Regions from separate parts of the Halalkalibacter flavus genome, predicted to be linked through region 1. Evidence: a T-box and tRNA genes for the amino acid it is inferred to sense, from the RefSeq annotation. Region 1 holds a T-box; the other holds one or more tRNA genes.
The links. The T-box of region 1 lies ahead of alaS (alanine--tRNA ligase). A T-box ahead of a tRNA ligase gene usually reads a tRNA of that ligase, here a tRNA-Ala.
Positions count from the first base shown of each region.

Region 1 (7,023 bases):
AGCTTGAAGTTACAGAAGTAGAAGAGCAGCTCCTCCTTATGCAAGAAGAGGATGAGCTTTGTACAGAAGATAATCGAGTTTATGTGAAGTCGCTCTTTTTTGCAGAAAAAGGAATTGTCACAAGTGTTCAGCGTTTATTAAGCCAAGAAGTTGAGGAAGAATTTCCTGAAGCTGAATTTTTAAAAGCGTTGGGACAGTTAGAAGAAGAACAAAAATTAGAATATGCTCCGTCACAAAAAGAAGCAATCCAAACTGCCTTATCGTCCCCTTTAATGATACTAACTGGGGGACCAGGAACAGGGAAAACTACCGTTATCAAAGGAATTGTTGAGCTTTATGCGCGTTTGCACGGTCTCTCTTTAGATGAAAAAGCATACACGAAGAGCAATCCCTTTCCAATTTTGCTTGTTGCTCCAACTGGAAGAGCCGCTAAAAGAATGAGTGAAGCGACAGAACTTCCAGCGACGACTATCCATCGGTTACTCGGTTGGAAAGGAGGAAGTGGTGGATTTGAAAAAGGAGACCATGAACAACTTGAAGGGGAACTTCTCATTGTAGATGAGAGCTCAATGGTTGATATTTGGCTAATGAATCAGTTGTTAAAGGCAGTACCAAAAGGTATGCAGGTTGTCTTAGTAGGTGACCAAGATCAATTGCCATCTGTCGGACCAGGGCAAGTGTTACGTGATTTCCTTGAGTCAACGATCATTCCGACCGTTCCTTTAGTGGACATTTACCGTCAAGCGGAAGGGTCGTCGATTATCGAGCTTGCTCATTCGATGAAACAAGGAACAATGCCTGCTAATTTACCTGAGCCTCAATCCGATCGTCGTTTTTTTCCTTGCCAAATCGATCATGTCCAGCAAGTTGTTTCGCAAATTTGTGAAAATGCAATGAAAAAAGGATATACAGCGAAAGAGATTCAGGTACTAGCACCTATGTATAAAGGAAGTGCAGGTATTACAGAATTAAATGTCATGTTGCAAAACTTATTCAATCCAAAAACAGACCAGAGACGAGAAATCGCCTTTGGTGATGTTGTTTATCGAACAGGTGATATCGTATTACAACTAGTGAACAACCCTGATGAAAACGTCTATAATGGCGACCGAGGTGAAATTGTAGCTATTTTTTATGCAAAGGAGAACCAAGAACGGCAGGATCAATTAGTAATTTCTTACGATGGAATAGAAGTTGTTTATCTAAAAAAAGATTTGAATCAAATTACTCATGCGTACTGTTGTTCAATCCATAAGGCTCAAGGGAGTGAATTTCCAATAGTCGTTATGCCTATCGTTAGAAATTATGCAAGAATGTTAAGAAGAAATTTACTTTATACAGGCATCACTAGAGCCAAACAATTTTTGCTATTATGTGGAGACTTAAAAGCCATTCACACAGCCATTACGCAAAAAGATGAAATGAATCGAAATTCAATGCTGCAAGAAAAGTTACAACAACTACCCGAGAAAAGTGGAAGAAGATAACAACATAAATAAGAAAAAATCGCCACACACTAACGTTGTTAGGAAAGGTGGCGATTTTTTTGCATACTTTTTCAACAGTTGAAGGATTACCGGTCCTTTCGCTTTCAACAGGAAAAGAGTGTGGACACGTATTGGATTTGGTTTATGAGAATGGAGCAGTTTCAGGGTTTCTTGTCGATCCAAAAGGCTGGTTCACAAAACACTTATTCTTACCAGTAGAGAAGATATCTAATATTGGTACGGATGGTGTAATGGTAAAAGACTACCGTACCTTGCAACCTCTTTCTAAAAAGGAAAAGCAAGCTTTCCTTTTAAAACACGGAAAGCACCGTCTTCACGGTACAGCATTATTAACCGCAGAAGGAGAGAAGTTAGGGCTGCTTGAGGACGTATATTTCTTGGAAGAAGTGGGCACGATTGTAGGGTATGAAGTTACGGAAGGATTGGTAGCTGATCTAGTAGAAGGGCGAAGAGTTGTGAAAAGTGATTCTAAGCTAACCATTGCTGGAGGGCGAGCCATTCTAAACGAATAGAAACGACTGTAAAAGGCAATTTCTCTTTTTTTAGTACCTGTTAAAACTTGCATTGGCTTTGCGCGATGATGGGGCCTGCTATGATAACGACTTATAGGTAGGTTTAATCAATAACATTGGTAACGCTTATAGTAAGGGGCTACTGAAAAAAGAAAAAACGGAGGGCGCTGAAAAAAGGAAAACCTTTTTCAGTGGCCTCTAGAATAGAAGGGAGTCTTTTGACCATGCATTGTCCAAATTGTAAGAGCAAAGATATCGGAAAGATCGGTACAAACCAATATTATTGCTGGAACTGTTTTGTAGAGATGAGTTTATTAAAAGGAAGATTATCGATGCACCAAGTGGAAGAAGATGGTTCATTAAGCTCGTTGGATGATTTGTTCGAAGACGAAGATCTTCAAATCGGAATGTAGCCTAACAAACATGAAAACGAGAACGTCGAAATAGAAGAAAAAGGAGGGGTGTACGAACCTAATCAACTTTAGGTAAAGTTAGCTCTCTTTTTTTATGCGTGCAGGTTGTATGGATATAAAATGCTTGCACAAGATAAAGGTTGGGGGTGTATACGATGGAAAACGAGAAGAAGTGGATGTATCGCCTTATTTTCACGTTACTTACACTACTAATCATCTATATGTTCGTTCAGCTAGCACCATTGTTATCTCCGATTGGGGCAATGTTTAGAGCGCTCGCGTTACCGGTTGGGATTGCTGTGCTTCTTACTTATTTACTTCACCCTTTAGTAGAACGGATGCATGATTCTGGATTATCACGACCGTTTGCTGTCTTAATTATTTTCTTTTTAATTGTGTTTATATTAGGATTTCTTTTAACGATAGGGCTTCCGTCATTTATTAAACAGATTCAACATGCTTTTGAAACAATACCAGCACAAATTCGTGAGATAGAGAGAGAAACAGAGAGACTCCAAAGCTACATTAGGACTCTTCCTGCACCGTTACAAGCCCAAACACAGGAGTGGAGAGTACAGCTTGTTCAAATGGGAGAAAGTGCGTTTGATCAGATTGAGAGTGCAGTACTTTTCCTTATAAAATCAATGTTTTCTTTTATCGTTATCCCTTTCCTTGTTTTTTTCTTCTTAAAGGATCACGACTTAATTCGAAGGATATCTTGGTATATAACACCTAGAAAATGGAGAGAGGCACTAAAGAAATATATTAAAGACGTTGACCACACGTTTGGAAGTTACATCCGTGGACAGTTGTTAGTGTCATTATCTGTATTTGTTATTTCTACATTTGGTTTATGGTTGCTCGGGGTTCCTTATCCAATTTTACTAGGTTTGTTCATGGGAGCGATGGACTTAATTCCTTACTTTGGACCATTTATTGGGGCGGTCCCAGCTGTTATTATTGCATTTTTGCAATCTTGGCAATTGGGGATTACAACAATAATCTTAATCTTTGTGATTCAGCAAATTGAAGGAAATATCCTTTCACCAGTCATTGTAGGAAAGACATTACATCTGCACCCTGCATTAATCATTCTTGCTCTCTTAGTTGGGGTCGAAGTAGGTGGCTTTCTAGGAATGTTAGTTGCCGTACCTATTTTAGCGATTGGAAAAGTTACTTTGTTGCATATACGTTTTCATTTTATGAAAGATTGACATTTGAATGTTGGATTTCTATAATAGAAGGGCATCATATAGAGGTTTTAATAACGATGACAACATTTCTCTTGTTTGAACCCTTTTTTTACATTAATAAAACGTTGAAGGAACGAGTATGAAGCAGACCACTCTATAGAGAGGTGTACCTTGGCTGAAAGTACACTGTGTGAAGGGCTTCAGAAGGCTACTCCTGAGTGCAGATAATCTCTGACGTTAAGCCGCGTTAAGGTGTTTAAGTGATAGACAATGGTTATGTCTATAATTAGGGTGGTACCGCGTGATAAACTCTCGTCCCTTTTTGGGATTGGGGTTTTTTTATTTGTTTAAAAAACCATTTACATAATAAGGAGAGACCAAAATGAAAAAACTAACATCTGCTCAAGTTAGACAAATGTATTTAGACTTTTTCAAAGAAAAAGGGCATGACATTGAACCAAGTGCTTCTTTAGTACCACATGAAGATCCTTCCTTGCTTTGGATTAATAGTGGTGTAGCTACATTAAAGAAATATTTTGATGGACGAGTTATTCCTGAAAATCCACGAATTACGAATGCGCAAAAGTCAATCCGTACAAATGACATTGAAAATGTAGGGAAGACAGCGCGTCATCACACGTTTTTTGAAATGCTTGGTAATTTTTCGATTGGTGATTATTTTAAGGAAGAAGCAATTGAGTGGGCGTGGGAGTTTTTAACGAGTGAAAAATGGGTTGGCTTTGATCCAGAGAAATTATCTGTAACGGTTCATCCTGAAGATAATGAAGCTTATGATTATTGGAAAGAAAAAATTTGTATTCCAGAAGAACGTATCATTCGACTAGAGGGGAACTTCTGGGATATTGGCGAAGGACCAAGTGGACCGAATACGGAAATATTCTACGATCGTGGACCAAGTTATGGAAATGATGAAACAGATCCTGAACTTTATCCTGGTGGAGAAAATGAACGTTATTTAGAAGTATGGAACCTTGTGTTCTCTCAATTTAACCACAACCCAGATGGAAGCTATACACCACTTCCAAAGAAGAATATTGATACGGGTATGGGCCTTGAGCGAATGGTTTCCGTTATTCAAGATACACCTACAAACTTTGAGACAGATTTATTTCTGCCGATTATACAAGCGACAGAAGAAATTTCTGGGCTGAAATATGGGAAAGATAAAGAAACGGATGTCGCATTTAAAGTAATAGCTGATCATGTGCGTACGGTAACATTTGCTGTAGCGGATGGGGCACTCCCATCAAATGAAGGTCGTGGCTATGTTCTTAGAAGGTTATTGCGCCGTGCGGTTCGTTATGCAAAACTAATTTCGATCCACAGACCATTTATGTATGAACTTGTACCGGTTGTTGGAGAAATTATGGTAGATTTCTACCCAGAAGTTAAAGAGAAAACAGAGTTTGTTCAAAAAGTAATGAAAAATGAAGAGGAACGCTTCCATGAAACGTTAAATGAAGGGTTGTCAATCCTTGAAAAGGTTCTTAATGATGCTGCTCAGTCAGGAAAGAAAGTCATTGATGGAGCAGATGTATTCCGCTTATATGATACGTACGGTTTTCCGGTTGATTTAACAGAAGAATACGTTCAAGAAAAAGGATTAGATATTGATCGTGAAGGCTTTGAGCGTGAAATGGAAGGTCAACGTGAACGTGCTCGTTCAGCGCGTCAAGAATCCGGTTCTATGCAAGTTCAAGATGAAGTGCTTGGACAAATTACGACTGAAAGTACATTTGTTGGATATGACCAATTGAAATCTGAGTCGAAAGTGGAAGTGATTGTTTTTGAAAAAGAATTAACGGACATCGTCTCAGCTGGAAATACAGCACAAATCATTTTAAATGAAACGCCTTTTTATGCGGAAAGTGGAGGACAAGTAGCAGATACAGGAACAATCCGTGGTGAAAATCTTTTTGCAGAGGTCAAGGCTGTAACAAAAGCACCAAATGGTCAACACCTTCATACCGTTCAAATAATAGAGGGAGTGCTTGAAAAAGGAACAAATGTTACAAGTATTGTTGAAGAAACAGAGAGAATTTCCATTGTTAAAAACCATACGGCTACTCATTTATTACACCAAGCTTTAAAAGACGTTCTTGGTGCACATGTTAACCAGGCCGGGTCGTTAGTTTCTGAAGACCGCTTGCGCTTTGATTTCTCTCACTTTGGTCAAGTAACACCTGAAGAAATGACAAGAGTAGAAGAAATTGTAAATGAGCAAATATGGAATGCACTTACTGTAGACATTTCTCTTAAGAAATTAGACGAAGCCAAAGAAATGGGTGCCATGGCTTTATTCGGTGAAAAATATGGAGAAACGGTTCGTGTTGTAAAAGTAGGAGATTATAGCTTAGAGCTTTGCGGAGGCTGTCACGTTCGCAACACAGCTGAAATTGGTTTGTTTAAGTTAGTTTCGGAATCAGGTATTGGTGCAGGGGTACGCCGTATTGAGGCAGTTACCGGTAAGGGTGCCTATGAGCATATGAATGGACAAATTCAATTGTTAAAGGATGTTGCAGCGAACTTAAAAGTGAAACGAGTTCAAGATGTTCCTGCTAGGGTAGAAGCAACACAACAACAAATTCGTGATTTACAACGAGAAAATGAATCATTAACAGCAAAATTGGGTAATATGGAAGCTGGGAATCTCGTTAATGAAGCGGTCGAAATAAACGGGGTTACAGTATTAACAAAGAAAGTCGATGCAGCAGATATGGATGGGTTACGTGGGATTGTTGACACATTAAAACAAGATTTGTCGTCTGGAATCATTGTCTTAGGCGCGGTATCTGGTGATAAAGTTAACATTGTAGCTGGTGTTACAAAGGATCTGCTAGATAAAGGATTCCACGCTGGGAAATTAGTAAAAGAAGTGGCGACCCGCTGTGGCGGAGGCGGTGGTGGCCGTCCAGATATGGCGCAAGCAGGTGGAAAAAATCCGGCGCAGCTAGAGGCAGCTCTAGCATTTGTAGAAGAATATGTAAATACAATTTCCTAATTGTACTTTAATGGTGTACAATGGAAATAGACAAGCTGTCGGACAAGATCTATGAAGAATTTTGTCTGACAGCAATGAATGAAAGAGGTGTTTGTGATGAGCTCTATGGACAAAACGATGCAATTTAATTTTCATGATGACACGGTTGATGTTGATGTCCAAGAGGTGCTCCTTTCTGTATATGAGTCACTAGAGGAGAAAGGCTATAACCCCATTAACCAAATTGTTGGCTATTTACTTTCAGGAGATCCTGCGTATATTCCGCGTCACAAGGACGCGCGGACACTCATTCGTAAGCTAGAACGTGATGAACTAATTGAAGAGTTAGTAAAATCCTATTTATCACAGCACCGTAAGGAGAATGGATGAGAGCAC
Region 1 covers NZ_JAWRVK010000030.1:41,431-48,453, reverse strand. Annotated here, with positions in the region: gene recD2 (SF1B family DNA helicase RecD2) at 1-1,487, shown strand, start outside; gene SAY88_RS17620 (PRC-barrel domain-containing protein) at 1,547-2,020, shown strand; gene SAY88_RS17615 (hypothetical protein) at 2,245-2,433, shown strand; gene SAY88_RS17610 (AI-2E family transporter) at 2,589-3,647, shown strand; T-box leader at 3,743-3,949, shown strand; gene alaS (alanine--tRNA ligase) at 4,009-6,648, shown strand; gene SAY88_RS17600 (IreB family regulatory phosphoprotein) at 6,745-7,017, shown strand; gene ruvX (Holliday junction resolvase RuvX) at 7,014-7,023, shown strand, end outside.

Region 2 (7,023 bases), on a different contig from region 1:
GGATTAGGAGAAAAGGTCGGACTGTTAACAGATGGGCGTTTTTCTGGAGGAACACACGGATTAGTAGTTGGCCACGTATCTCCTGAGGCACAAGTAGGTGGTCCTATTGCCTTAATTAAAACAGGTGACATGATTACGATTGATAGTGAAACTCAAGAACTTTCCGTTGATGTATCTGAAGAAGAAATGCGAAAGAGAGCAGCTGAATGGACAGAGCCACCTCTCAGGTACTCAAGAGGGGTTCTAAATAAATACGCTAGACTTGTATCATCAGCAGCAAAAGGCGCTGTCACGGATTAAAGCAGTAAAGAGGGGTCTGACCCCTACCCCCTCCGGGTAATGTCAGCCCCCTTCATACTTATACCATTTTGTCCGGTCTCACGATCTGATCAAATTGCTCTTCTGTCAGTATTCCCGACTTTAAAGAAGCTTCTCTTAGTGTCAAGCCTTCTTGATGAGCCAACTTTGCAATCGAAGCAGCTTTTTCATAACCAATATGTGGATTTAGCGCCGTTACTAACATTAGAGATTGCTCTACTTTTTGCTTGATTACATCTACATTTGCTTCAATCCCAACAGCACATTTATCATGAAATGAATTCATTGCATCTGTGAGTAATTGAATGGATTGGAGAAAGTTATATATAATAACCGGTTTAAATACATTAAGCTCGAAATTTCCCTGGCTTGCAGCAAAACCAATGGAAGCATCGTTCCCCATTACCTGACAAACGACCATCGTTAGGGCTTCACTTTGGGTCGGGTTTACCTTCCCTGGCATAATTGAACTCCCTGGTTCATTAGCAGGAATTGTGATCTCCCCAATACCCGATCGTGGTCCACTCGCCAGCCACCTAACATCATTGGCGATTTTCATAAGATCTGCTGCTAACGCCTTTAACGCACCGTGTATGTACACAAGTTCATCATGACTTGTGAGAGCGTGAAATTTATTTTTTGCAGTTATGAATGTTCGACCTATTATCTTGCTTATTTCCGTAGCAACTGATTCTCCAAATTGTGGATGAGCATTTATTCCAGTCCCGACAGCAGTCCCGCCTATCGCTAACTCTCTCAGCGTCTCCATGCTGTCTTTAACCATCTTTTCGTCTTTTTCTAACATTCGATGCCAACCACTAATTTCTTGCCCTAACGTTAATGGGGTTGCATCTTGAAGATGAGTTCTTCCTATTTTCACAAGATCTTTAAACTGATCTGTTTTTTTCCGAAGCGTGTTCTTTAGTTTCGAAATGGCTGGTAGCAACTCATCTTCAAGTTTAATAAAACTAGCAATATGCATCGCAGTTGGAAACGTATCATTTGAACTTTGTGACATGTTCACATCATCATTTGGGTGAACCCGTTCCTTAATATCCTGTTCTTCTAACAGTTCGTTCGCACGATTTGCAATGACTTCATTAACATTCATATTCGATTGTGTACCACTTCCAGTTTGCCACACCTTAAGTGGAAAATGTTCGTCAAGGTCCCCGTTTATTATTTCATCTGCAGCCTGAATAATCGCTTCCGCTTTTCTTTCGTTTAATGTGTTCAATTTTTGATTCACCAACGCTGCACTCTTTTTTAAAATAGCAAAAGCTTGAATGACTTCAATAGGCATCTGTTCGATCCCAATGGCAAAGTTTTCACAACTTCTCTGCGTTTGTGCGCCCCACTTTTTACTTGCTAACACTTGAATCTCACCAATCGTGTCTTTCTCCATTCGATAGTCCATTTTGTATCCCCCTCGCTTTCTTCTAACTTTCTATCTTCATCGATATTCAATTTATCACCCGGCTATGTTGTCGTTTTAGTTTTTATAATGTCAAAAAAAGGTTGAACAAACGTTTGATTAAAATATTGCATTTACTAGTTTCTTAGAACGAAACAACATTAAAAACTAGTACACCTATTAAAAAACAAATACACAACGCTGCACTGACGACTGCTTTTCCTCCGTCACTCATTGTTCTCCCTCCAAATCATGTTTATCGCTTGTACAAACATTATGACCAGCAACTTGATTTGATATACTTGGAACATATGAGATTGAGAGGTTTATATTTAAATTAAAATACGTACCATTTCGTCAGTTATTTTAACGAATTGGTACGTATAATAAAATAATAAAATGATAAAATGATCGTTCTTCATTCAGAATTCCATAAAGATTTCAAAAGCACAACTAACTTATCCGCTTCACTTTTGGCACGCTCGGCAAACTATTGCGGCAATCCTCTAAAATAGTGATATCTTCTTCAGTGACGTCACGCATTCGGCTAACCTTCTGTCTTACCGTATTGGCCCTTATCAGTTTATCGACATTCTCCCCGGTTATAACAAACGTTACCTTTGTCGCAATGTAGACTAAATCTTTGTAAGCTTGATACTTCAATTTAAGGGCACTAATATCGAATGTATTGATTATTTCGCGAAGATGGTGTTCAATTTCATAGCATAGTTGGTACGCATATAATTGACGTTCTGATACTTGAAACATGACGGACACCTCCTGGGATTGTTACATATATAATTCGACCATCGCCGTCCGTCTTCCTCTATACACATCATAGGAAAATGACTTTAAGTCGTTTCTGCCTAGAATTAAAAAAATCAACGCACAAGTCACTGACTTAGAAACGTTGATTAAACGGGTATGTCCACCCTTTTTTAATATGTATGGTGGAGCATAACGGGATCGAACCGATGACCTCTTCGCTGCCAGCGAAGCGCTCTCCCAGCTGAGCTAATGCCCCATATAGAATACTCTTTTATTATAAGATTTTCTATACGTAATGACAAGCTCATATTTTGTTAAAAAATTAAATCTAATATCCACCAAAATACACCAGCTACCACAGCAATAACCAAAGAGCTTACTAAACTTTCTAATGTTAATTTTCTATGCTTGACCACATCAAAAATGAGCCAGCCACAAAAGATTGAAAATGCAAATACGATCGTAGACATAACGGCCTCTCCTACATATAAAATATCAAAACAATCATAGCAGAGTCACGGTTGCTACGGCAAGCCAATGGCTATACTGTATAGTATGAATTGGTAAATAGGAGAGAAACTTTATGCAACAATGGTTATTCATTCGAACACTTTTAGGACACGTTCCACTTGTCGTAAAGCTTCTTTTCGCCGTAATTGGCTCAGGCGTTCTTGCAGGTGCACTTGTTCATTTGCTAGAACCAGAGAGGTTTTCTACATGGTTTGAGGGAATCTGGTGGGCGTTTGTAACCGTCTCAACAGTAGGATACGGAGATTTTGTACCGGAATCGACAATTACTAGAATTGTAGCTATTGTTTTAATTTTTGTCGGAGTTGGGTTTATGACGTTGCTTGTTACTTCTTTTGCCGGTGCAGCTGTCTCCATTAATCAATCAGCAAAAGAAGGTGTCATCTCATTTATTGGTAAAGACCACATTGTTGTCATTGGATGGAATGAAAGAAGCCGACAATCAATTGAAAACATCCAACTAGCTCTACCATATATAAAGATTGTTTTAATAGATGAAACGTTAGATGAGCTCCCAAAAGAGCTTAAAAATGTCCATTTTGTAAAAGGAAACAGTAGTGAAGACGCTATCTTAAAACAAGCAAATATTTCTCTAGCCCGCTCTGTGCTTATTACAGCAAAGCATCAAGGTAGTGAATTTACTGCTGATGCAAGATCGATTCTAACTACACTTGCCGTTAAGGGACAAAACTCTGATGTTTATACTACCGTTGAAATTCTGACAAAGGAACAACTCGCAAATGCAAAGAGAGCTGGAGCGGATAAGTGCGTGGAGTCAACAACACTAACTGGATCCGTACTTACATCAAATCTCCTACATCAACAAACCAGCGATGTTATAAATCAATTTCTTGAATACAATGAGAAAAATTTAGTAGAATTTAGATTAGTTACAGAGAAGCTTGTTGGAAAATCTTTTATTGATACACTGCCTCTCTTTTATAAAGAAGAGATGTTAATCATTGGACTAAAAAGAAGCGGGCAAATATTATTTCACCCGCACTCCTCTTTGCTTCTTGAGCCAAATGATGAGTTAATCGTTCTTAAATCTAATAAAGCAACGTAAGTTCCAATTCTTCCACAAGACTTTTTGCAGTCGGCATATATTTTTGGTCAACAGTTGAATCCTTATCGACCGGCTCTTGAAATTGATTTATCGCACTGTTATACGCCATTCGAAACAAACCATTAAAGACATCGGGATTATCATCTAATCCTTCCTGATACTTATGGTTAAGTAAGAATGGCGTTCCTAATTGAACCGTCACTCCTCGTTGGTCCAATTCTCCATCCACTGCTCGAAAAGGAAGACGTAAAAACGTATAGCCATCCTCTTCGTCAATCTTATAATCAAAGTATCCATGGTCATATTCCCAGCCGCCACCAATATCATATCCTAATGGCTTTAATTTATCTTCTAATTCTTTTAGCTTCATTTCTTTACCTTCAACGGTCGATTGAAGAGCAATCATTACCCTCATCCTTTCACAAACGTTCTAAAATTCACCTACAGATAGTGTCACCACGGACGACATTTTTATGAGAGAGATAAAGAAAAGGCTGCTCTTGCCTTTTCTTTATCTCTCTCGCACTGAGCGTAGCCGCCGTTTTGTTTTTAGCCTTTTGAGTGCTTTTTTCAAAAGGCGTACGGCGCACGGAGCCAATGCCGATTCTTGTAAAAGGCCGGGCTTGCTTTTTGGTTTTACCTTTTAAACAAACGATTATTTAAACGAACATAAAAAAGTTGCTGAGCTAAGACCTCAGCAACTTTTTCACTTTATTTTAAGCGAGCTTCAAGCTCTGCTTTTTCTTTTTCAAAACCAGGTTTACCTAATAGAGCAAACATATTCTTCTTGTATGCTTCTACACCCTCTTGGTCAAATGGATTTACACCAAGTAAGTATCCACTAATGCCCACTGCTTTTTCAAAGAAGTATACAAGGTATCCAAAGTAGTACTCATTAAGTTCAGGAACGTTGACGATTAAGTTAGGTACGCCTCCGTCTGTATGAGCAAGCATCGTTCCTTGGAACGCTTTTTTGTTAACAAAATCCATTGTTTGACCTGCTAGGTAGTTTAGGCCGTCTAAATCACTTGCTGCTTCCTCAATCGTTACATGCTCGCGTACGTTTTCAACGTTAATAATCGTTTCAAAAAGGTCACGGCGACCATCTTGAACATATTGCCCCATTGAATGAAGATCTGTAGAGAAATCAACAGACGCAGGATAAATTCCTTTGCCATCTTTCCCTTCACTTTCGCCAAATAATTGCTTCCACCATTCTGAAACAAAGTGAAGAGAAGGCTCGTAGTTCACCATTAATTCGATTGTTTTTCCTTTGTTATAAAGGGCATTACGAACAACCGCATATTGATACGATTCATTTTCAGCTAAATTTGGATTAGAGAAGTCCTCACTTGCTGCTTCTGCACCTTTCATCATTGTTTCGATATCTAAACCGCTTACTGCAATTGGAAGCAAACCAACAGCAGTTAACACAGAGAAACGGCCACCAACATCATCTGGAACGACAAATGTTTCGTACCCTTCTTCTGTAGCAAGCGTTTTAAGAGCTCCTTTTGCACGGTCAGTTGTAGCATAAATACGCTTACGAGCTTCTTCTACTCCATATTTCTTTTCTAAATAATCACGGAAAATACGGAATGCAATAGCTGGTTCTGTTGTTGTACCTGATTTCGAGATAACATTAACTGAAACATCTTTTCCTTCAATAAGAGCTAGTAAATCTTTCACATAAGTTGAACTAATGTTTTGTCCAACAAAGAAAACTTGCGGCGTTTTACGCTCTTCTTTTGAAAGGTTATTATAGAATGAATGGTTTAAAGCTTCAATCGCAGCACGTGCTCCTAAATAAGAACCGCCAATTCCAATAACGAGTAATACATCAGAATCACTTTGGATTTTTTCAGCAGCTGCTTGGATACGTGAAAACTCTTCACGATCATAATTTTTCGGAAGATCGATCCAACCCAAGAAGTCACTACCAGCTCCACTTTTATTATGTAATGCTTCATGCGCAGCTGCTACAGCATCTTGCATGTAATCAACTTCATGTTGATTAAAAAACGTCAATGCTTTTGTATAGTCGAAACGTACTTTTTCCATCTTTCAGCCTCCATACTGTAATCTTATTCTCTTTCACTTTATCTAAAGCTTTAGAAAGAATCAAGCACTCAATATAAAGAAAATTAAGAAATATGATATATTTAACAATTTCGTAAAGATAATCGGGAACTCCAAGGAAAAAAGCCTCTCCTCGGAGCTAAAAATGTTCTTTATAGAATTTTATAGTGCAGCAGTTAATATGCTTGTTACATCTTCTTTATCTAAAGGCTTAAAGTTTCCAAACTTCCCACGATTTGAAGCAAGCGTCGACATTTTTTCAATCTGACTATCATCTATATCGTAATCCGCTAAACGGTTTGGAGCACCTAAAGAAGTCCAGAATGATGATAATTTTTCAATCCCTTCAAGAGCAATCTCTTTATCTGATTTACCGTTTTGATCTACACCTAGGACACGGGTTGCAAGTTGCACATGACGACTAATTTTTTCATCTATTGTGTAACGTAACCAATGTGGGAATAAAATCGCTAACCCTCCCAACCTAATTTTTCATTCGTTTCCCAATTAGTGATAACGGACCCAGCATTCATTTCTGAGCCTGTCGCAGCTAATGTTAAAATTGTACCAAGGGGCAAGGCGTCTGTTGGTTGAGCTGTCTTTTTAATAATATCCCAAATATCCGCTTCTGATTTCGCACCAACTGCAATTGCCTTTGAAGCATCGATAACACTTCCTCCACCTACTGCTAAGACAAGATCTATTCCATTTTCTCTGCAAGCGTCAATTCCTTTTCTTACCGTTGTTAATCTTGGGTTTGGCTCGACCCCCGCTAACTCTGTTACTTGCATTTCTGCTTCATTTAATTGTTGTAAGACAAAATCATATAAACCATTCCGTTTAATACTTC
Region 2 covers NZ_JAWRVK010000049.1:10,227-17,249, forward strand. Annotated here, with positions in the region: gene ilvD (dihydroxy-acid dehydratase) at 1-300, shown strand, start outside; gene fumC (class II fumarate hydratase) at 359-1,735, opposite strand; gene SAY88_RS21560 (hypothetical protein) at 2,186-2,500, opposite strand; tRNA gene SAY88_RS21565 (tRNA-Ala) at 2,681-2,756, opposite strand; gene SAY88_RS21570 (hypothetical protein) at 2,815-2,970, opposite strand; gene SAY88_RS21575 (potassium channel family protein) at 3,084-4,094, shown strand; gene SAY88_RS21580 (YugN-like family protein) at 4,078-4,500, opposite strand; gene SAY88_RS21585 (glucose-6-phosphate isomerase) at 4,806-6,155, opposite strand; partial or broken gene SAY88_RS21590 (iron-containing alcohol dehydrogenase) at 6,336-7,023, opposite strand, start outside.
Region 2: it has a tRNA-Ala gene. The T-box ahead of alaS (alanine--tRNA ligase) is inferred to sense a tRNA for this amino acid. The anticodon was not compared.